DNA from 4 places in the uncultured Porticoccus sp. genome. Region 4 is predicted to be linked to each of the others. Evidence: predicted binding sites of a transcription regulator. Region 4 holds the regulator's gene; each other region holds the start of a gene.

Region 1 (5,576 bases), on a different contig from region 4:
CCAGGTAGTCCGGGCGAGTCAACATTTGCACAGTCGCTTCACGGTTGCCCATGTCGGCCAGCCACTGACAGGCCTCCATCAATGCCAACCGCAACCGGAGGTGAGTGGCGGGATTGCGGGTATGCCATTCCTCCATGACACCCAATACTTTTTCCGGTGCATTGTTCCAGACGTGGAACCCTGTGGTAGCCAGTACGCCGACACCATATTCCACCGCGATACTGTTCCAGGGTTCCCCGGCACAGAAACCGTCAATTACGCCCTGAGCCAGGCTATCCACCATCTGTTCCGGTGGCAGCACGATCACCCTGACATCGCGATCCGGATCAATACCCCCTGCCTCGAGACACATCCGAAGCAATTGTGTGTGCGTGGAGAAAGAGTGAACAGTAGCGAGGGTAATTGTCTGGTTGCTGGGCTGTTTATCCAATACTTTTTTGAGCGCCCTGGCACTTGCCAGGGGTTGGTTAGGCTGCAGGGGAATGTCTGACTGATTGACCATTTGTTCCCAGAGGGGGCGGGACAGGGTAATCCCGTTACCGTTGAGCGATAGCACCAATCCGGTGACAATCGGTGCGCGTATCCCCGCAGCCCCCAGTGTTGTCACCAGCGGCATGGGTGCCAGCATCTGACAGGCATCAAAATTCCCGGCAATCAGTTTATCGCGGATATTGGCCCATGAGACTTCTCTGCAAAGTGTTACATCCAGGCCGTATTTGGCAAAAAGCCCCAGTTCCTGGGCGATGATCAACGGCGCGCTGTCACTCAGCCGCATATAGCCGATATTAAGGTTCTGCCGTTCGCCGGCCGGTAATTTATGGGTCGTCGTCTGCATGATTATCTCGCGTTGTTACTGGGCTTTCCCAGAATATTAATCACTGACCGAGCCGCCTCGGGCAAACTCTGGTTGGTGTCCATCGAGAGTGTCCGCAAGGTTTTGTGTGCCTTGTCTTCGCTGATGCCACGTTGAGCCATCAGCAGTTGTTTTGCCTCTTCTATCACAGACTGACTGGCAAGCTTGGTGCGTGCGTCATCCAGGGCCTTGCGCAGGGACTGGTAGGACTTGAACTGGGCAATGGCCAGATCAATAACCGGTTTGACCCGGTCCGGGTTCAGCTCATCCATCAGGTAGGCAGTCACTCCGGCGTCCACGGCCTGTTCGATAAAAGCGGGATCTTCTTCATGGGAAAACATGACTACCGGTCTCGGATTGTGGTGGTTGACCACCGAGAGACTCTCCAGCACATCACGACCGGGCGACTGAATGTCGATTAATACCAGGTCTGGTTGATGCTGTTCAATCTGGAACAGTAGACCGGTTGCCGATGGCAACCGCGAAATGACTTCAAAACCGGAATCCCGGAGTTTTTCTTCGACGCTGGCAGATCGTTCGACATGGTCATCGACCAGCATGATGCGAATGGGGTCCCTGGCTGAAGGTGGTGTCATGGTGCTCTATTTGAAGTAATTCGTTGGGAGGATAAATTTAAAAAGGCAAAAAAATCAGTGGCAGGAGAATCATAGCCCGCCACTGAGAGAGATGCCACGGTGATGTTCCGGGATCAGAACTTCACATTGACTGAAAACCAGATTTTGTCGGTGTCCTGAGAAAACTCATCGGCATCATATTTGGCGTACTTCAGCTCAACGCCGACATATTTGTTGATCGGGTAGCTTGCCACGGCATTATATTCCTCGCCATAGTCGGCGCTGCCCTCATCCGCGGAATAATCGTGGTAGAAAAACGCCAGATTGGTTTTGCCAACGCTGCCGGTCATCTTGAAGTAAATATCCTCGATACCATCGGCAGGTGTGACCAGAAACTGATCCGCCCAGCCCTGAAACTTGTGCAGGGTGGCGAGGGGCGTGCCGAAGGCTTTCATCCCGTCATCACTGCCCAGTAATTCATAGCCGATGCCCAGGCCAATGCCTTTGATCTTTGTACCGACTTCAGCCATGTAATAGTCGGCGTCGTAATCAATTGGCCCATCGGCATAGTCGGTCTGGCTGGCGGCACTGGCTGCCAGGGTGACGGGACCAACGGCACCACTGTACTCAATACCATAGGTCTGCGATGAATTGGCCGCTGCATTGTCAAAATCCAGCAGATAGGCAAAGGCGGCCAGCTTATAACCTTCCATTGGCGAAAATGACAGGTAGAGCGCATGAGAGTCAGAGTCGTAGCGACGCGGTTGTGCGCCACCGGTATCGGGCCCAAAAATTCGGTTTACGTCCCAGATATAGCTGTAATCCAATGTGACTGGCCCGATGGGCAATTGCACCCGTACAGAGTCATAGGTCTGTTCGTTCTGGCGCCAGCCGACACCGCCGACAAACCGCTGGCCGGAATGGAGAATGCGCTGGCGACCGGCTGTACCGGTAAAGCCATCTTGTTGATACTTGAGATAGACCTGATTGATATCGGTGCCATCCGGATCGGCAACAATGGGATATTCACCGACTTTCCCGTTGGAGGGTGTCGCGTAGTTCTCGCCGCCAATATGGCTTACGTCATCGACTTCCAGCAGGCCGGAAAAGCCATGATAGCTGGCCGAAGTCCAGGTTATGCGGGACTTTAGTGTGGATGCATTGGCATTTTTCTCGGCATTTTCATCATCTACATGCTCAAATCGATACCGGAAAGTAAAACTGGTATCACTCTCGGTGAATATTTCTGAAAAACTGGTGGCTTCTTCAGCGCTCGCCATCAGTAAAGGGTGTAGGCCAAACAGCAATGCAAAAACAGAAAGTCGAATAGATCTCGGTTTCATGTGAAATTCCTCGAGTTTGTTTTCCCCAAAACAAAAATAAAAAAGCCCGTACGCAGGATGGTGCGCACGGGCTTCATTACCCAGTAGGATGTTGTGTCAAACAGTTATAAGCATAACCCGTGCCATATATCGAATAGTGGCTTTTTTAGTGGTTATGGTTGGCCTGTAGGGCATCCGACGGGGAATTTTTGTTTAAATTTGGTGCGATAAAGATGCGGGTGCGGAGTAATTTGGGGCAAAAAAAGGACTCTGTTCATTGGCACTTGTCTGATAGCAACAGCGGATGATTTGGCGGGATGAAACATGTCTCCATGCTTGCCATGGATAAGGTGTGGCCGAGTTAATAATGATGGACTATAAAACAACCCCGGTTATCAGATAGCCGGGGTTGTCGGGTACCGGAAATGCTATTTATCGGCTTTATTGCAATGCAGGCGACGTTTTTCCTTCCATTTCGCTTTCATTCGCGCCTTGGCTTCCATGGCTTCGGCTTTGCTCACCAGGCCGTCGCCATCCGCGTCCATCGCGTTGAAGTGGGCCATGCGTTCTTCCATTTTTTTCCGGAGGCCCGCTTCATACTCGGCCTTTGATATATTGCCGTCCTGGTCAGTATCCATATTTTGAAACATGGAACCGGTATAACTTTTTCTATCACCGGAGTTGTCGGGCTTTGTGGTTGGCTCGGCGAAGCTGGATGTGGCAAGAGCAATGCCCGCCAGTAACAGGAGTAGTCGCATGGTATTTCCTCATTGGTTATTTAAAGACGTGCTGCTTTAAACGCCAGAATGGGGATTCGGTTGACTGCACGACGTGAAAGCTTTGAAGAAAGCGCTTCACCGGTACAACAGGATGCTCACCGGGAGGTATTCTTTGCACCCTGCCGGTCGAGAATATGCTCGACCTCGTCCATCAACCGGGTCATTCGTTGAATCATGGGGTGATACGCGGCTGGATCAGCCAGATCCACCCCCGAGTTTCTGAGTAGCCGGTAAGGGTAGTCAGACCCACCCGCCTGAAGAATGTCCAGGTACTGTTGCCGTGCTTCTTCGCCACCGGTTGCAATGCGACCTACCAGGTTGTAGGCGGCAACCATGGACGTTGCATACTGATAGACAGAGAAGTTGCGGTAGAAATGTGAAACGGAGGCCCATTCCACGGTATAGGGTTCATCAACTTGCATGATCCCCATGTTGTGGCCGGCATGACGTTTCTGGATAGTCCCATACAGCGTATTCAATTTATCGCCTGACAGATTGCCGCCGCTCTCAACCTGCTCATGGATAGCCAGTTCGAATTCAGCGAACTGGGCCTGTCGAAAAAAAGCACTTCGCAGAAGATTCAGTTCGCGAAACAGGTAAAACAGTTTTTCATCGTCACTTGATGCGTTGTCGCGCAGATAATCAAAAAGCAGTAGTTCATTAACCGTCGCGGGGATTTCCGAAATAAAACTGGAATAGGCCGACTTGCTGAAGGGTTGGTGACTGTTGGCCATCAGGGAGTGCATGGCGTGCCCCCACTCGTGAGCAAAGGTGCTGACAGAATCAAAGGTGCCCTCAAAATTCAACATCAGGAAAGGGTGGACGTCATAGGCGGCTCCCATCACGTAGGCACCCTTGCGCTTGTCTGGCGCCGGATAGGCGTGCAGCCAGCGTTGTTTGAGGGCCTCGTTGAGTTGTTCGACATAGTCGCTGCCGAGAGGCGTGAGTGCGGCCTGTGTCAGGGTGGCGGCCTGCTCCAGTGTAAATTCTCGGGGCAGGGTGACCGCGGGTGTGTAGAGGTCGTAGTAACGGGATTCCCCGAGGCCGAGCATTCGTTGCCGCAGTCCGAGCAGGCGGTGCAGGGATGTGAGGTGCTCATTGGCGGCAGACAACAGTGTCCGGTAAACCGCTTCAGGAATGTTGTCCTGGGACAGGGCGCGATCCAGGGATGAATCGAAACCGCGCACCCGGGCTATCATCGCCTCTTTTTTTACCTGTCCCTCCAGAGTGAGGGCAAGGGTCTGACGAAAATGCTGGTAGGTTCCCCAGAAAAGCTCAAATACCTGTTTTCTGTCGTTGCGGTTTGCCGATGCCCGGTGGACTTCATAGGCCATCGGGTCGAGAGTGACTTTTGTGTCATCCGATAGGGTGATTTCCGGCCAGGGAATGTCGTTGTTGACCAGCACGCTGTAGGTACTTGAGGTAGATTGCAGTGCCTCTGAGGCCGCTCTGAGAACGTGCTCACCCTCTTCACTGAGAATATGTTCAGATTGACGCAGGATATTGCGGATAAAAAAATCGTGCTCTTGAAGTCGTGTGCTTTCATCGAGGTAGCGGTTAAGAGTTGCTTCTCTGATCTGACTGAGTTCCTGCTTTACAAAACGTGTGGCTGCTGTGAACTCGACAAGCAATTCCTGGGCAACTGACGCCCGTTCCCGATACTGGATGCTGCTCTGGTTGGTGTCTTTATTCAGAAAGGCATAAACGTAAAGCCTGAGCACGGCTTTGTAGGTGTCGCTAACCCGGTTCAGGCAGTCTGCCAACACGTTCGCGCTGTCATCGAGAACACCTTCGCATTCACCAATGGCACTGATTTGTGCGGTGGCATTATCCCGTGCGTCATCCCAGCTGGCGACATCCGGATACAGGTCGGAGAGATCCCAGACGGAAGCAGGCTCTTCCGGCTTGGGTGCCGGTAAAGGATCAGTGATTGGTTCAGCCGGTGTCTGCATTGTCATCGCGAGCAGACAAAGACCGAGGTATCGTTTCATGATTGTGAATCCGGAAAAATTTTATCGACTTTGCATTCTAGGGAACCGTTCGCCAG
Region 2 (5,576 bases), on a different contig from region 4:
CGAGACAGGAATCCAGATACAAGCAACATCTGATAGCCTGTGACCAGCCACGCCGCGGAGATACGGATGGACGGGGCAGCCGCAGTGAAAGTGCTTTGGCAGAATTTACCGAGTTCTTCCTGCAAACCTGTATAGATCAGATCACTTTTATGGAAGAGCTTGTGCAGCCGGACAAATTGCGGGCGCGTATCCGGCTTTGGGCAGAAGAGGAAATTCGGACGGATAGCTTACCTCCGAAGGCCGATAACGTATTAGACGCGGTGCTATATCGCGGCGAACTACCCCGTGGCGATGTCCCCGGTATTGTCGGTACAGGTGAACGTCAGGCGCGGCGTATCGTTTCAGCACTGCAGGATGCCGGAGTGATTACTTCCGAGAGCACACGTGCACCGTTGCATATAGCATTCCCGGCCACACTCGCCGGGCGCTGGATGCCGGGGTTATTTCCGGAAGTCTAAATAAGGCCAACTATTAATTTACTCGTTTATCAGTTAAAACCTTTTCTCTCTACCTGAACAAGACTACAGAGCAAATTCCCCTGGTTAAGTCGGAACGAAGACAATATTCGATTGTATTTGGCGCATTTAACCTTTTGCGACAAATTAAAGTGGCACAAAAATGGAAATGCGCCATAAAAATTATCGTGTCACCTTAGATTGAGAGTGCTATGGAACCTGGTTTTGTGAAAATGAAATAGGGAAGGAGGTTATTTCACTTTCAAGCGAATAAAGTGAAATAAAAACATCAAAACATCCCAAATTCAATTCAGCGCTTGCGTGAGATTTGCGTGACTTGTTGTGAAAAGTTGTGCTCTGTACTGCAAATTTGCTGTGGGTGTCGAAATTAAAGTTAATAAAATCAACGTGTTAAAAATTTACAGCCAGTTTCATAATGCTGGGGTCGGTGGTTCAAGTCCACCCGTAGCTACCATTCCTTTACCCTACTTCTAACACCTCTTCAGACACACTCCCTATAACAGTCAAAGGCATTTTGGTTCTCCAGCAATCTTCCCAACCCACCAACCAATTCTCTGTGCAACCGCATTCAGTAATACACTAACTCAAACTCATTCTGTGACGGCGGGTACCAGTCTATAGTCGCAATCTCTACCGCTGCATCCAGGGGAACTTTACCTGGCTAACTCACATCAATTGCAAAACAGGCTGACATAAAAAAACCCGCAATTAGCGGGTTTTTTATTGGCGCGAAGAACCGCGGGTATCAGCTTGCCCGACGACGGCGACGCAGGGCCATCGCAAGGAGGCCAGCCGCAAGCAAGGCCAGTGGAGCCGGCTCGGGAATTTCGTTGCTCTCGAATTGATAGGAAGCAAAGTGATTATTGACGTCCGTGGCATCCACTCCAGTCAACTGGAACAAGGAACTACCGCTGGCATCAAGAAAATTAAAGTCGTAAATATCACGATTCGAACAACAATCATCTGTACGTCCGAAAATTGCCATACTACTCAGGTCAACTGCTTCAAGAAATGTAATCGTCAGCGTATCACCTGTTTTTGGATTACCTTCATGAAAGACACTGCCATTGGCAAAAATGCCATCCGTATTCCCATCGATGGCTTTATCCGGCGTGGAAGACGCGCTCCAGCTGTCGGGTGCTGAGGCCGTTGCCGTCAGCGCAACATTCACATTACTCATGTCGAAGGCCTGAAACTCAGCCACCTGCAACCATTCATTTATACTATTGGAAATCTCAACGCTTTTCACGCCCACCAAACCAGCATTGGCACCTGCCATAAAAGAAACAGCTACGGCACAAACGGCAACCTGACTAACAAAACGACGCAAACGCGATGTGATCTTGGAGTTGAACATACTTCTGGCCTTCTTCAATAATTTTAATGAATTACACTGATATACATAACATGTAAGCAAAATGCAGGCCAATTAAATAATATTCTTTTATATCAAATAGATATATATATCGTTGCCAGAAATAAAGCGCCGTCATTTAGCTTCTGTAAAGAAACCTGACGCAGGCTCGTTGCCACAACCTTTAACCATGCTGTTATAGAGTGCTAGCTACTCACTTTTTATACGCCAGACCACACATCTGGCTGCGCTAACCCATAACCCGTTCAACGACCTACGGACCACCAAACTGGTACAAACTGTTCTGGACAAAAGTACCGGATAAAGCACACAGGCCCGACACGCTGGCTTACTTACCTCAGCTGCATTTTCTTTAGGTCACTACAGTAGACGATACTGTTCCCGTGAATCGCTTAGATCGTTAGAATGATGAAAACAATCACAGGGATGACCGTGCATATTTCCTTCAGCAACATCAGGCAGTGGGTAACAACCCTGTCAGTACTGATGCTCACCGGCTTTGGCTGGGCCGGGCCGCATCATCCAGCTGTGGCCAATGCCAATCAGCAAAGTGAAGCACTCAAACTGGCTCAGGCTGTCTATGACAATCCTACCGGCCAGGATGCCAGCTCACAGGTAGTCATGGTGTTGGAAAGCAGCGGCTCGACCAGACAGCGCATGCTGTTCAGCTATGCACTGGACAAGGGCAATGCCGAGCGGTGGACACTACTCCGCTTTGTGAAACCGAACGATGTGGCAGGGACCGGCCTGCTGACCAAGGATTATCCCGGCGACGAGAGTGACCAATGGCTGTATCTGCCTGCTCTGGAGCGAGTTCGTCGCATCGCCTCATCGAGAAAAGGCGGCCGGTTCGTTGGTTCCGATTTCTACTATGAAGATTTATCCGACCGGGAAGTTTCCATGGATCACCATCGGATTATCGGCAAGGACAAGGTCGGCGGTGCCGGCTGCACCCTACTGGAAAGTATTCCGGTCGATAAATCCAACTCGGTTTACAGCAAACGCATTCTCTGTATTCATCCGGGAATTCTCGTGCCCCTGCGAATTGACTACTACGAGAACAACCGCGAAGAACCCACCAAAAGACTTCAGGCGAGAAAAATCAAACGGGTCCAGGGTTACTGGACCATTTTTGATAGTACGATGTATGACCTGCAATCTGGTCGAAGCACCAAGTTAATCACTATTGATATCAAATACGATCAGGGTATTCCCGAGACACTCTTCAGCCAGAGAGGTCTGTCTGATGACAGCCGGGAAATACCATTCCGTCCGCAGAGCGAAGACAGCCAGGAAGAATGACATGAAAATAACTGACCGCGGATTAGCGACGCTTTTTGCCACCCTGCTGCTGACCCCTCTTGCGTCTCCAGTCAGCGCTGAGGATTTTGACCTGCTGATTATTGAAGAGGAACCGGAGGAACTGTTGATCCTTGACGATCAAACGGATTTGCCCAATAACAGCGAGGCTCCCGGCGACGAACTAATTCTTGATTCCGGTGAAGATGAAAATGGATTGTTTGTAGATGAGGGCGACGGCACTCCCACCGAGCCACCTCGGTTCACGAGTTACACCACTGAAAAATCAGCGGGGCCAACTGTCAAGCTGAACCGGTTATGGGTCGAGTACGGGCACTTTACCCAACAAAGTGCTGATAAGAACCATCAGGGCTACATGCACGGTCTGGCCACGGCCGAATGGTCACCATCATCGGCGTGGGAATTCCACGCCTCGGTTCGTGCGGATGGCTACAGGGAATCCGGCAGCAACGACTGGAGTGATTTCCGCCTCGATTACGATGAAATCTATGCACGCTACAAAACAGCCAGCTCTATCTTCACCGTTGGCACTCAGCGAGTACTATGGGGCAGAATCGATGAGTTCCCCCCCACTGATCGCCTGAGTACTCAGGATTTCCGACGGTTTGTGATCGATGACCTCGAGGATCGTCGACTCGCCTCTCCCGCTATCCGTATGGAGCATTTTTTTGGCGACAGCAAAATAGACTTTGTGCTTTACCCCCACTTCCGTGAAACACAGCTGGCTGACAGGGACAGCATCTGGTACCCGGTCAACAAACGCACCGGTGAAATTCTCAGCCTGAAAACCACCGCTCTTGCAGAAACCATCGTAAAAAATGTCCCCATAAAGGAAAACGCCCCCGACTCAGAAGGCGGTGCCGGTATCCGCTTCAGCACACTCGGCTCCGGTTTTGACTATGCACTGACTGTGCAGAAAGGCCGTCAGACAGTGCCCTACTTCAGCTATAACCCCGACCGGAATATTATTGAAGGCCAGTACCCACGCACCTGGATAATCGGTGGTGACTTCGGCATTGAAGCCCTGGGTGGCACCGTCAAGTTCGAGACGGCCTGGCTGAGCGACACACCTGTCACCCGGGTGGATGGCAGCTACACCACGGTTAAAAGCATCAGCTGGGGGGCAGCACTGGAGCTGTTCCCCGGAGACGGCGATGCCAGGCTCAACCTACAGTTGACGGGCGTCAAACTGCTCAGGGCACCAGAGGTGATGGACCGTGCAGAAATCTATGCCCTGAATGGCTCCTACAATATACCGTTTGCCCAGAATCGCTGGCGAGCCAAATTCCGCTTCAATGTCGGACTGGATAAAAAAGACATCTATTTTAACCCGGAAATCGCCTATACCGGGTGGGAGGCCCAGGAAGTGTATCTGGAGTTTCACTTTTTTGATGGCAGCTTGGGTACACCGGGCGGGTTTTATCAGGACAACGGCATCCTTACCCTGGGATGGCGGGCAGATTATTGAGCAGCCTGGCACCAGGCCAAATGATCAGGGATTACTGACATCAATAAAGAATTACAGGATTATCGCCAGCAGCTAAGCAATGAGCACCAACCTGTGGCGCTCATTCAGGACGGTATTCTGCTGGCCGTCAATGAGCCTTTTGCACGACACGCGGGCTTTGAATCGCCGGCAGAACTGGAATCAACCCCACTACTGGACTTGCTGGAGGGGCTGACCAAGGAGCAAACCCGCGACTTTCTGGCAAGCGCCAGCCACACTGATAAAAATACCCGCGATGCTCCCCGAACAAAAGTTACCTTGCGGCGCAATGACGGCACTCGCCTTCCCGCAGAAATTCATGCCCACCAAGACAATCTGAACGGGGAAAAAGTCGTCAAGCTATACCTGCTGACAGCAGACGACCTAACGCCGTCAAGACGCATGCTCAGACTGCCCTGGAAGCTGTATTTCTGCCTGTTTGGCCTGTTACTGATCGCAGCATTGCCCAATCTGTTACTCCCCAACCTCAACATCAATAACGCACCCAGAACTTACCTTCCAGCTGATGCGCCCTCCGTTTTAATCGACCAGCAGATACGCGAAACTTTTCCCGATGACGAAGTCATCGTGATGCTGTTTGAAGGTCTGGCGATGTTTTCAGATGACTTCCTGCTGGCCTACCACCAACTGTCCGAGTCGCTGTCTGCACACCCCCTGATCGACAGCGTGATCGGAATCACCCGGCAGGATCACATCAGTGGCTCGGCTGACGGATTTCTGGTCGAGCCCCTTATCAACATCGATACCCTGGCAGATACGTCACCCACAGAGCGTCGCGAACGAGCACTCTCGGACCGGTTTGCCATGAACTCCCTGATCGCGGCTGACGGTTCGGCGATCGCGCTCGTAGTGATTCCCCAGGCATTGGACGACAGCTTTCGCCACTTGGCACTGGAGC
Region 3 (5,576 bases), on a different contig from region 4:
CATGTTTAACGCACCATAATTCACTACAGCATAACGTCTTGAACGGTTCAGGAACGACAGGATTGGAACGTCTGAGAAACACGATTTTTCATGCAGACGCTCACTGCGAACAGCTTACGGAAAATTCTGCTTTCTGGCACCGCCAGTTTTCGAAAGAACTAGACAGGCGTCTATGGAACGGCCAATGACCAATCCACAAAAAAATATCGTCAGGCAATCAATGAAGTCGTTAAAGAAAAGGACTCAAACCACATGAAACGAACTGATTTACCACAATGAAACAGGTGGTAAGCCATGCAAGCCGAGCCTATAAAAAATATCACACATAAAAATGTGGGCCAGGCTTCCATAAATTAGAGAAGCCTGGCCCACAACTATTTTTAATCAGACGAGCCTGTCACTCACGTTACTGATTCATTAGATCCGAACAGCAAATGGGACTGCTGGCAATCAGGCCAGAGCACGTCTACGACGCTGCAGACCGAGGCCAGCCAGGCCCAGACCAACCAGCAACAGAGTACCGGGGACTGGAATCTGACCGGTAGCCCGGGATGTTGTATAGGCCAGATCGTCCGATGCAATCTCTGACCCGGAAATGGTGATTGACCCAATAGCAACCGTAGACAGCACGCTCACAAACTCCATAGTGCCATCACCCGGGCCAAAACCGTTAGCTCTGGAAACGATATCCAGCGATTCCGCGGCAAGACCAAAAAACTCGATAAACTCCGAACCGGCACCGGCAGCACTGAACCAGCCGCTGAATCCGAAAATCCCACCCAGTCCAGAAAAATCCAGGGAATAGCTACCGAAGCCATACCCAACACCAAAGCGTGAGCCTGAATTCGGGACAATCGCACTTGATGACCTGAAGTCAATCCAGTCACCCGCGTCAACCGACCGATGATTTACTGAACCATCGACAACACTCACGTCTCCGCCAAACAACGTGGTTAAAACTGTTCGACTGCCAGGCGTGCCTTCGTAGTCTTCAACCGCATCGGGAGTGAACAGCCCGCTGGTAATGGGACTCGCATGAACACTGAAGGCGCTAACCGACATGGCCATTCCCAAGCCCAATCCGAACAGAATTTTTTTGTATTGACCACGCATTATTTAGTACCCCTTCTTTTCGATATATTCATTGTTTGACGATAAATCAATCGTCACTTTTTACATTCAAGTTTAAGGCCTAAGCAAAATCCAGGCCAAAATATAAATATAACTAAAAATCAAACAGTTAACTAAACTTCTTTGATACTTGAATCCCAGCAATGTAAAGGAACCTGACGACCTCAGCGCCATGATCCTTTTACCATCTTTACAATGAAGCCAAAGGCTGGAACTCAAACATGAATAAAAACTCCCCATTTAAAACAGCGTTGAAAGTTATCGGCAATACTTATCTTTACCCTGCCACAAACTCATGCCAATCCTGAATACATTAACAACATCAGCACTCTGTCCAGCATTAGCCCATCTTTTGACCTGGGGATTCACTGCCATGAGCTCCATGCCGCCTTTGGGTGTTTGGCACCATTGTGCATGGTAAATTTCAGACCTTTTTGGGTGCGTTTCGGTACGGGTCGGGGCACCAAAAATATTAATCATAAGCGGTAAAAAATCAGATTTCATAAAACTGAAATCTCGCGTATCGCCGCTTTTCAATGAAGCACTGATATTACAAATAAAAGGGGGGTCTATTCCGGCCGACTGTTGATGAGCAAGCCACATTTTGAATCCTTGACTGGGAATATCTACTTTGAACTCCCAATCGTCGATGGTTTTGGTGGGTGTGCTACCCCGTGAAGGTTTATTTAAGCCATCAGCAACCAAACTGGGCATGACATGCTTGATGTCATCTGTCTGGCACAACTTGATATACTTTTCGGTCAGATCCAGCACTTCCTTGATGCCGTCAGCTGCGACCGAATGAATAGAAAAACTTAAGGTAAATGACAAGATAAAGCCTGTAAAAACTGATTTCATGATGCCTTCTCCGTTTGACATATCAGGTTCAAATCTTCCATTCCCCACCCGATAGTTGCGTTCCAACACATCCGGACTTTGTACGTTGGAGGGTGAAAAAACCACGGCTGGGAGACAGGATTAAGGCATCCCCACCACCTCGTTAAACCGAATCCCATTAACTTCAGGACTGCGTTTTATTAAAAGTTGACGTCACTGATATTAATCCAGACCTGACCGATAATCACAAGGGCGACGATAATAAACCAGCTACCGTAAACAAGGTTATGACGGCCAATCCTGCCTTGCCGGTGCAGCCTGAATCCGTACAGAATCATCGCCGAAAATATCACCTGAATTCCAAGAATTCCGAGCGCCGAAGCTAGCGAGCCAATATCCGGTTTAAACCCCAGGGCAACAGCCAGAAACCCAACGACACCAAATGTGAACAGCAACCAACTAAAAATTCGCAGAAAATTGAGCATATGCCCCCTAAATATCACAGTTGCGTTACAGGCAGGAAATAACCTGTAGATAACCAACCTTATGAGCGTTTGCCACTTGGCAGTCAGACTGCTTGATCAGCGCAAGTAGCCAAAGCAAGCAGCCAAAAAAGTCATAATGGTTCAAACATACCTGAATTATGTTAAGTGATGAAAACAGATAACAATAAATGGTTAATAAATAATTGTGATGCCCCTTTAGATTTGAATTCTCACCGCCCCCTTTAATTAATTCTCAGTTGTTACCAATTCTTTCATCTTCTAAAAATTGGCATCACGTGCTTCCCCGGCTTACTGTCAAAATAATTTACAGTCAGCCAGCATCTACACTCAAAGCCCCCATTAACTTATTGTAATTTAATAAGATAAAAATATGGCACACTTTATGCTTATGATTGTGTGTTAGACAAACTACAAAACGTTGGCGTCACCTGGCAGTGTCAGGACACTGCAACGAAGACCACCTAACTGGCAGTAAAATTTGGAGAACAACATGATTACAAAGAAATTCCTGGGAAAGTGCGCCGCCATATTTGCGCTGGTATTCAGCAGCTCCCTGTACGCAGCACCCATTTATGTCGGCAGCTGGGACACCTACAATGCCGACGGCCCGAGCTGGAGTGACTTCACAACGCCAACCTACACCGGCCAGGAAGTTGCCGCGCTGCTGTTTGGTGGCAGCTTTAGCAATTACGCGATTTCAACTGTGAGCACAGATCCCCTGGCCATCAACAACATGGTATGGCTTGACCAGATCTATATCGGGGTCGACCTGTTCGGCGAAAGCTACCGGGTAGATTCCAACAACAACGGCATCTACGATATTAATGGTGACACCACCGCCTGGGTCAGAGACAACGGCCAGGGTGGCGGATACATCAACTATGCCTTTATGATTGAGCAAACTCCCGGCGGCACTGTGCCCGCACCCGGCACCTTGCTGCTGTTGGGCATTGGCCTGGCGGCCCTGAGCCTGAGAGCCAAACTCGCCGCACGCTGAACAGGAACCACCCGGGTTTCGCCCAGGGGGTAACCCTGGGCAGTACAGCTTGCTTCATATTGAAGTCCGCCCCGCATCGCGGGGCTTTTTTATTCTAATTTCTAATGCAACGCGTCCACATCAGGAGCAATGCGTCCACTTTCAGGGAAGTCGGCCAGCAGCCTATTCAAAACTCGTGATTTTGTGCCTTCATTAGTAATACATTCCCATTGGCAACCTGCTCTTCGGCTTTATAAAGCTCCTCCAGCAGCGCCAGCCGCCCTCGCATCCTCCCAGATTTCCGGACGTCCACCAGCACAGCAACTCCGCGCGCTCTCTGTGTTAACACCATAAGATGGCAGGTTTCATGGATCTGCTTTACAAATATGGAGACACCCGCCAGAAACACAGAAAGCGGGCGGATATCTTTACCTGAGTGAACTCTTGACGTGGGAATTACCTGCGTACATTTAAATGCACTTCTATATTGTGAAGCAGACAAGGTGGGTCGCAGTGAGTGATTTATCGGTGCAGCGCGCCGACAAAACAGTACGATGGCATGGGCTCTACGCCAATCAAAATGGATGCCGGGCCCTTTGTTAAACCGTACTCAACAGGTTGAGAAAACCATATTTTTAAGTTCAACCAGGACCCGGGTTTCTTGCTCGAGAGTAGAAGCCCCTGCCTCAACGGCTACTTCAAAAGACGAGCTCGACTGGCCCAGATCCCGGCGAGCCCAAGGAGGAAAAGGGGCAGTATCGCGGGTGTTGGCACTGGGGTCGCAAACCGGCTTGCAAGATCTTCAGTGGAAAAAGGGCCATCAGAGGAAAAGGTCCATGTAGCAAAATTTATGAACTGCCCTGAGAGCACCTGGTTATTCAGGATAGCGAGGGAGAGATTGATCAGATCGTCGGTAATCTCGAATGAGAGCAGGTCGGACAGCAGGTAGTCGTTCAAAAAAACGCTGTTGTTGCCTGCGCCGCCGTCGAAGATGCCGTTAATCAGCAGGCCCGAGGTCAACCCCTCCACGGTTAGCAGGTCGTCGCCCGCACCAAAGATCACATCGCCGAAGATCTTGCTGTCGCCCGAGACCAGCAGACTGCTATCGCCCTGTTCGGGGGCAAGCTGGATGGCGGTGCCGGACCGACCCCGCAGGGTGCCGCTGTTCTCGATGGTGATCTCGGAGGTGCTGGCCTCATCCGTGCCGATGGCGCGGACACCTTCGATATAGCCTTCGTTGATGATGGTCAGTGGGCCGGCGGGGCGGACATCGCCCTGCGTAGGCTCAAATAATGTATCCACGTCGATGCCGCTGCCGCCATCCATTGAATCACTCGCGGATCCGGTGGACACAATCACACCAGTGGCATGGTTGTGCACCCGCCCCTCGTCAATGTCGATCCCGTCATCGGTGCCGAGAATCACGCCATGGTTATCCGCCGTCCCGCTGGCGAATTGCACACCGTCTTCGTCGTCGGTCGCCATCGAGCCATCTATGGACCAACTGCGAGTCGTCGCGTTCCACTCCAGCCCGCGGAGGGCAATGGTGCCACGGTTCTCAATGGTGAAGTCCTCACGCGCTTCGACCACTTCCTCACCGCCCCGCAGTGTGCCGTGGTTAATCACGGTGCCGCCCGGTCCGCGACTCTGGATGGCGCGGCCCTCGGTGCTTTCGATCAGGCCATAATTGGTGATATTAGCGTTTTCCAGTTCGTCACCATTGTCCAATCGGACAGCCTGATTGCGTGCGAGGATTTCACCGCTTTCCCGGTTGATCAGGGTGAAATTGTCAGCATCGTCCTGAAGGCGGATACCCCGGTCACTGCCACGGATAGTGCCGGAATTGTCGACCGTCAGGTTAGCACCTGTGCCCCGGATCGCATCATCGTCGCCGCTTTCGATCAGGCCCTGGTTGTCGACCGACTGATCCGACCCGCCCAATTGCACCGGACGTCCTTCCGTACGGACGATTTGCGCATCGATTTCGACGGTCACTGACAGATTGTTTCGGTCGTCGTCAATATTGCCACTGTCTGCCGCGGTGCAGGTCAGCGTCGGGGAATCGACAGTGCCACCTTCAATGCATTGCTCCGCCATTGCTGGCACGCCGGACCAGGCCAGTGCTG
Region 4 (5,576 bases):
AGTAGTGCAACCTGCGAATCCGGCATATCGGCTGTGATGGCCTGTGCATCAGTTACCATCATTTCGCGCACAGTGATATTGGGGCTCGCGGTCAACAGTTTGGTGAGCGGTAATGTGCCGAGAAAGGTGTCTTCCCGATTCACCACAAAAATATTATCGGTGATATCCGGAATTTCTTCGTGGCGACGCAGGTAACGCAATACCACATCAATTGTCAGGTCGGGTCGGACAGTGATGGTGTCCGTGTTCATCAACCCGCCGGCGGTATCTTCGTTGTAAGTAAGTACTCGCTCTACCCGCAGCCGATCCTGGCTGCTCATCGCCTGAAGTACTTCTGGTATTACCTGGTCGGGAAGTTGCTGCAGAATGTCTGCAATGTCATCGGGGTCAAGGCCTTCAGTAAGTGAGGCGACCTCGTGACTTTCCATTTCACTAAGGATTTCACCGCGGAGTTCCTCGCTGAGCTCACCGATTACCTCGCCTTCCAGCTCCCGGTCCACCAGGTCCCATAATACCCGCCGGGCTTTAGGTGGTGCAGACTCTATCTGGTCGGCGATATCGCCGGGAGAAAGGTTATTGAGCATGTGTCGAAGCAGGCGCACATCGCTCGAATTCATCATTTCGTTGATGCTGGCGAGCCTGGACAAATGGCTGAATTTTTCGTTAGGCCCCTGCATCTGAGAAGTTTTCCCTGACCGTCAGTTTGAAGGCGGATAGTGTATAGGTGGGCGTGACAAAATTATACAGTGGTCTGGTTGGTAGACGGCGCGGTTAGTGCTCTTCCTCGAATCGGTTGCCGATTAACTGTTCGATATCGCGATGGGCACGCTCTGCATCACTGCCTTCGAAAATGAAATGGAGAGAGGTGCCTTGGGTCGCGGCAAGCAACATCAGTGACATCACACTTTTGGCGTCCACCAGTTTGTCGGGACTGCGCCCGGTTTTGATGGCGCAGCCATATTTTCCGGCAGTCGAAGCCAGTTTTGCGGCTGCTCGAGCATGCAGCCCGAGACGGTTGACAATGGTGATTTCTGTACAGATGATTTTTGACATAACAGCCCTCCCGTGATGGCGCCCGTCAGGACAGTTCTCTGTGCCGGACCTGTACATTCGGCATGGTGTTGCTGAAATGTCTGGCTAGAACGCTGGATATGTAGACTGAGCGGTGCTGCCCCCCGGTGCAGCCCACTGCAATGGTTAGATAACTGCGATTATTGGCAAGAAATGACGGTGTCCAGCGGGACAGGAACTGCTTGATGTCATTCGTCATGTCGATGACTTCCGGTTGCGATTCGAGAAATTCGATCACTGGTTGGTCGTTGCCGGTAAAGGGCCTTAACTCCTGTTTCCAGTGGGGGTTTGGCAAGCAGCGAACGTCAAAGACAAAATCCGCGTTGACTGGTACTCCGCGTTTAAAGGCAAAGGACTCAAACATGATAGCCATGTCGTCCCTGGTGTGGGGAGCAATTTGCTGCTTGATGACATCGCGTAGCTGGTGCAGGGTCATGGTGCTGGTATCAATTCTGCGATCTGCAATTGAGGCGATTGGGTCCAGCAGGGTGGTCTCAAGTTCTATGGCTTCGTTAATATCTACCCGGTCGTTGGTTAGTGGGTGCTTGCGGCGTGTTTCACTGAAACGCTGGATGATGACGGAATTTCTGGCATCGAGGAAAAGCACTTCATAGTTGATGCCCGAATGCTTCAGCTCCGCAAGAATTTTTGGAAGCTGGTCAAGGTCTTCGCCCAGGTTGCGGACATCAATTCCCACCGCAATTTTTTCCAGCCAATGCTGGTTCTTGGCGTTGATGGCTTTCTGAAAAAGGCCGGGAAGCAAACTGGCGGGAAGATTGTCAATGCAGGTAAAACCGACATCTTCGAGGACGTTCAGTGCGGTACTCTTGCCGGATCCAGAACGCCCACTTACCACCACCAGTCGCATTAGCCTTTCGCCTCAGTCGCCATCATTGCCGGTTGCTATCCGAAAGAGGTCTTGATCACTGCCGGCCTGTCGCAATGCATTGCGAACCGTTTCGTCCTGAAGTAATTCGGCGATGGAAGAGAGGACCTGCAGGTGTTCGTCGTTTTGCTCCTCGGGAACGATCAGTGCAAAGATCAGGTCTACCGGCTCTCCATCGATAGCATCGAAATCGACGGCATCAGCCAGTTTGACAAGTGCTCCGGTAATCTTTTCACAGCCTGCCAGTCGACAGTGGGGGATGGCAACACCTTCTCCTATCCCGGTGCTGCCCAGTCGCTCTCTTGCCAGCAGACTCTGGTAGAGATCGTCTGCGTTGACCCCCTCCATGCGTTCTTTCAGGAAGACGGAAAGGTTTTCCAGTACCCTTTTTTTGCTACCGCCCTCGGCGCTGGCAACGGTGTTTTCAGGGGTGAGTACATCAATCAGTTTCATGAGTGTTATCTACCGCGGTTCTTTTCCTTGTGCTTGATTAGCTGTCGATCCAGTTTGTCGGTCAGCATGTCGATAGCCGCATAAAGATCCTCATGCTCGGAATCGGCAAAGAATTCACCGCCGCTAACATGGACTGTTGCTTCAGCTTTCTGGATCAATTTTTCAACTGAGAGAATCACGTTCGTGCTGGTGATACCGTCGTGATGACGCTCCAGTTTGGATAATTTGGTAGTGACATAGTCTTTGATCGGATCAGTGATATCGAGATGATGTCCGCTGATGTTCAATTGCATGCGGTTCTCCTTAATAGGTGTTAGGTGTTGGGGTTGTAGCGTTTTCTTTCGCTGGAAGAGGGGATGCCCATCCCCTCGCGATATTTGGCAACAGTGCGTCGGGCAACCTGAATACCCATCTCCTGAAGCAGTGCTGTCAGTTTGTTATCGCTGAGGGGCTTGCCCGGATTTTCAGCGCTTACCATTTTTTTCAGCATAGCGCGAATGGCTGTTGATGAACACTCCCCGCCAGCGTCGGTCGAGACGTGGCTGGAGAAGAAATACTTTAGTTCAAAAACACCCTGCGGTGTGTCGATGTACTTTTGGGTGGTCACCCTCGAAATAGTGGATTCGTGCAGGTCCAGTCGTTCGGCAATGTCTGCCAGCACCATGGGCTTCATCGCCACGGGTCCCTGTTCCAGAAAGCCCTGTTGTAATTCAATGATGCAACTGGTGACGCGCATCAGGGTGTCATTGCGGCTTTCCATGCTGCGCAGAAACCATTTGGCTTCCTGGAGGTGATTCTTGAGGAAGGTGTTGTCTTGGCTGGAGTCGGCTCTGCGAATCAGCTGCGCGTACTGTTGATTGATACTCAGGCGAGGAGTGATGTCCTCATTGAGGGAAACTTTCCAGTGATTATCGACTTTGGTGACTCGAACATCGGGTACCACGTACTCGATATCATCGTTTCGAATGGCGTCACCGGGGTTGGGAGCCAATGTCTGGATAAGTAGGATGGCACCCTCGAGTATCTCGTGGGACAGACCGGTGATTTTTTCCATTTGTCGAAAATTGCGCTGTCCAACCAGTTCCAGGTGGTCAGTGACGAGCTGGATGGCCTCGTTAATCAGCGGCGTATCAGGAGAGAACTGGTTCAGCTGAATCAGAAGGCATTCGGCGAGGCCGGTGGCTGCAACACCAGGTGGGTCAAACTGCTGAATGCGGTGCACTACAGCGAGTACTTCATCCAGCTCAATTTCGTCGTCCAGCGCAGCCCAGATTTCTTCAACCGGTGCCGTCAGCATGCCCCGGCTATCAATTGAATCGATAATGATTTCACCGATCAGGTAATCCTTGGGAGACATCGGCGTCAGATTAAGTTGCCAGATCAGGTGGTCCTGAAGCGACTCTGTGACGTTGTGAACGCTGTCAAAATCGCGTGTATCCGCGCCGGTGTTTCTGATGGTGGTGCTGGGTTGGTAGATGTCGTCCCAGTTGGCATCGACTGGCAGGTCAGTGGGTATTTTGCTGTCCCATTCACTGCTGTTAAGATCACGCGTTGCACTGTCGATATCTTCAACTTTCCCAGTGGCGGTTTCTGCGGCCAGATTCTCGGATTCTTCAGCAAGCTCAAGCAGCGGGTTATCGTAGAGGTTCTGCTGGATTTCCTGGTGCAAGTCGAGAGAGGATAATTGCAACAGACGGATGGCCTGCTGTAGCTGAGGGGTCATCGTCAGCTGCTGGCCGATTTTCAGTTGCAAGCTGGCTTTCATGTTATGACTGCGTATAGAGAGTTGTTACGAAGATGTTCACACGGAAAGTGTAGTCTGCCTCCGGGGGGGGAGACAAGCAAAATGTGTGCCGCTTTGCACAATCGCTGTGCGGTGATACGTCCCATCAAAGCATAAAGTCTTCGCCGAGATAGATATCCCGTACCTGCTGGTTGGCGACAATATCGGTGGCCTGCCCCTCGGCAATAACCTGTCCTTCGCCAACGATATAAGCATGCTCGCAGATATCGAGTGTCTCGCGTACGTTGTGGTCTGTGATCAGGACACCAATACCTATATCGCGTAAGTGACGGATGATCTGCTTGATATCGTTGACTGAAATCGGGTCGACCCCGGCAAAGGGTTCATCCAGAAGAATGAAGGCTGGCTCAATGGCCAGTGCTCGAGCAATTTCCACCCTGCGACGTTCCCCTCCCGAGAGGCTCATGCCAAGGGTGTTGCGGATATGGCTGATATGAAACTCCTGGAGTAGCTGTTCCAGTTTTTTTGCACGCTGTTGTTTGTCGAGATCTTTTCTGGTTTCCAGGATCGCCAGAATATTATTCTCCACGGTCATCTTGCGAAAAATGGAAGCCTCTTGCGGGAGATAGCCAAGTCCCTTGCGCGCCCTGCCGTGCATGGACAGAGAAGTGATGTCTTCATCATCGATATAAACAGAGCCGCCATCCTGATGAACCAGCCCGACAATCATGTAAAAACAGGTGGTTTTGCCAGCGCCGTTAGGCCCGAGCAATCCGACAATCGCACCGCTTTCGACGGTGAGGGATACATCGCGAATCACCGGCCTTCTTTTATAGCTTTTGACCAGGTTTGACGCTTTAAGGATAGCCATTTAGTTTGCATCCTTTTGCTTGTTGGGTGGAATGACCATCTGGATTCGCTGGCGGGGATTGTCGCCACTGCTCGCCTTGACCACCTCTGCCTTCAGGTCATAGTTGATTTTTTCACCGGTGATAACGGTGCCATTTTGCTCAACGCTGGCATTTTTCAGTAGGTCGATACGGTCACTGGCCAGATGGTATTCAATAGTGTCGCCCTTGGCGTACATCATGTTGTCGTTGGGGTTCGGTTGTTGTTGGTAGCGGGCAGGTTCTCCCACACAGACAATTCGGACGACCTGGTTATTTGCCGTGTAGACGGTGACTTTGTCCGCGTGAATTTTGATGGTTCCCTGGGTAATAACGACAGCGCCTTCGTAGATCGTTGTACCGGTTTTTTCATATCGTTCGGCTCTGTCCGACTCAATATTGATAGGCTGTTGTGCGTCGCTGGGTAGCGCCAGACTGGAGGAATGACATGCTGCCAGTAGCAGCAGAATGAATAAATTATGGCGCACGGTGAATCCCCTTTACTTTTGATAGCAGTTTGAATATCTCATCATTA

What was found. Region 4 encodes sigma-54, which starts transcription at its own class of promoters, with help from an activator protein. Its sites were predicted from a motif close to TGGCACANNNNTTGCNNT; they were not measured.
Region 1: AACZ64_RS03050 (alginate export family protein) is a predicted target of sigma-54. The motif match lies at 2,879-2,896, and genes of this name have one in related genera.
Region 2: AACZ64_RS00095 (PEP-CTERM sorting domain-containing protein) is a predicted target of sigma-54. The motif match lies at 1,887-1,904, and genes of this name have one in related genera.
Region 3: AACZ64_RS04230 (PEP-CTERM sorting domain-containing protein) is a predicted target of sigma-54. The motif match lies at 2,846-2,863, and genes of this name have one in related genera.

What each region holds. Positions count from the first base shown of each region.
Region 1 is NZ_CAXBHS010000002.1:84,941-90,516, forward strand. Features, by position in the region: gene AACZ64_RS03040 (CmpA/NrtA family ABC transporter substrate-binding protein) at 1-835, opposite strand, end outside; gene AACZ64_RS03045 (ANTAR domain-containing protein) at 838-1,449, opposite strand; gene AACZ64_RS03050 (alginate export family protein) at 1,563-2,771, opposite strand; gene AACZ64_RS03055 (hypothetical protein) at 3,179-3,508, opposite strand; gene AACZ64_RS03060 (M3 family oligoendopeptidase) at 3,625-5,520, opposite strand; gene xseA (exodeoxyribonuclease VII large subunit) at 5,517-5,576, opposite strand, start outside.
Region 2 is NZ_CAXBHS010000001.1:21,407-26,982, reverse strand. Features, by position in the region: gene AACZ64_RS00100 (Fic family protein) at 1-458, shown strand, start outside; gene AACZ64_RS00095 (PEP-CTERM sorting domain-containing protein) at 1,222-1,833, opposite strand; gene AACZ64_RS00090 (outer membrane lipoprotein-sorting protein) at 2,257-3,153, shown strand; gene AACZ64_RS00085 (hypothetical protein) at 3,155-4,639, shown strand; gene AACZ64_RS00080 (MMPL family transporter) at 4,733-5,576, shown strand, end outside.
Region 3 is NZ_CAXBHS010000003.1:75,243-80,818, reverse strand. Features, by position in the region: gene AACZ64_RS04250 (M90 family metallopeptidase) at 1-3, opposite strand, end outside; gene AACZ64_RS04245 (PEP-CTERM sorting domain-containing protein) at 451-1,113, opposite strand; gene AACZ64_RS04240 (hypothetical protein) at 1,390-1,989, opposite strand; gene AACZ64_RS04235 (hypothetical protein) at 2,169-2,453, opposite strand; gene AACZ64_RS04230 (PEP-CTERM sorting domain-containing protein) at 2,965-3,471, shown strand; gene AACZ64_RS04225 (hypothetical protein) at 4,144-5,576, opposite strand, start outside.
Region 4 is NZ_CAXBHS010000007.1:142,305-147,880, forward strand. Features, by position in the region: gene mgtE (magnesium transporter) at 1-620, opposite strand, end outside; gene AACZ64_RS08285 (HPr family phosphocarrier protein) at 772-1,053, opposite strand; gene rapZ (RNase adapter RapZ) at 1,079-1,939, opposite strand; gene ptsN (PTS IIA-like nitrogen regulatory protein PtsN) at 1,952-2,410, opposite strand; gene raiA (ribosome-associated translation inhibitor RaiA) at 2,416-2,703, opposite strand; gene AACZ64_RS08305 (RNA polymerase factor sigma-54) at 2,724-4,175, opposite strand; gene lptB (LPS export ABC transporter ATP-binding protein) at 4,300-5,025, opposite strand; gene lptA (lipopolysaccharide transport periplasmic protein LptA) at 5,026-5,529, opposite strand; gene lptC (LPS export ABC transporter periplasmic protein LptC) at 5,519-5,576, opposite strand, start outside.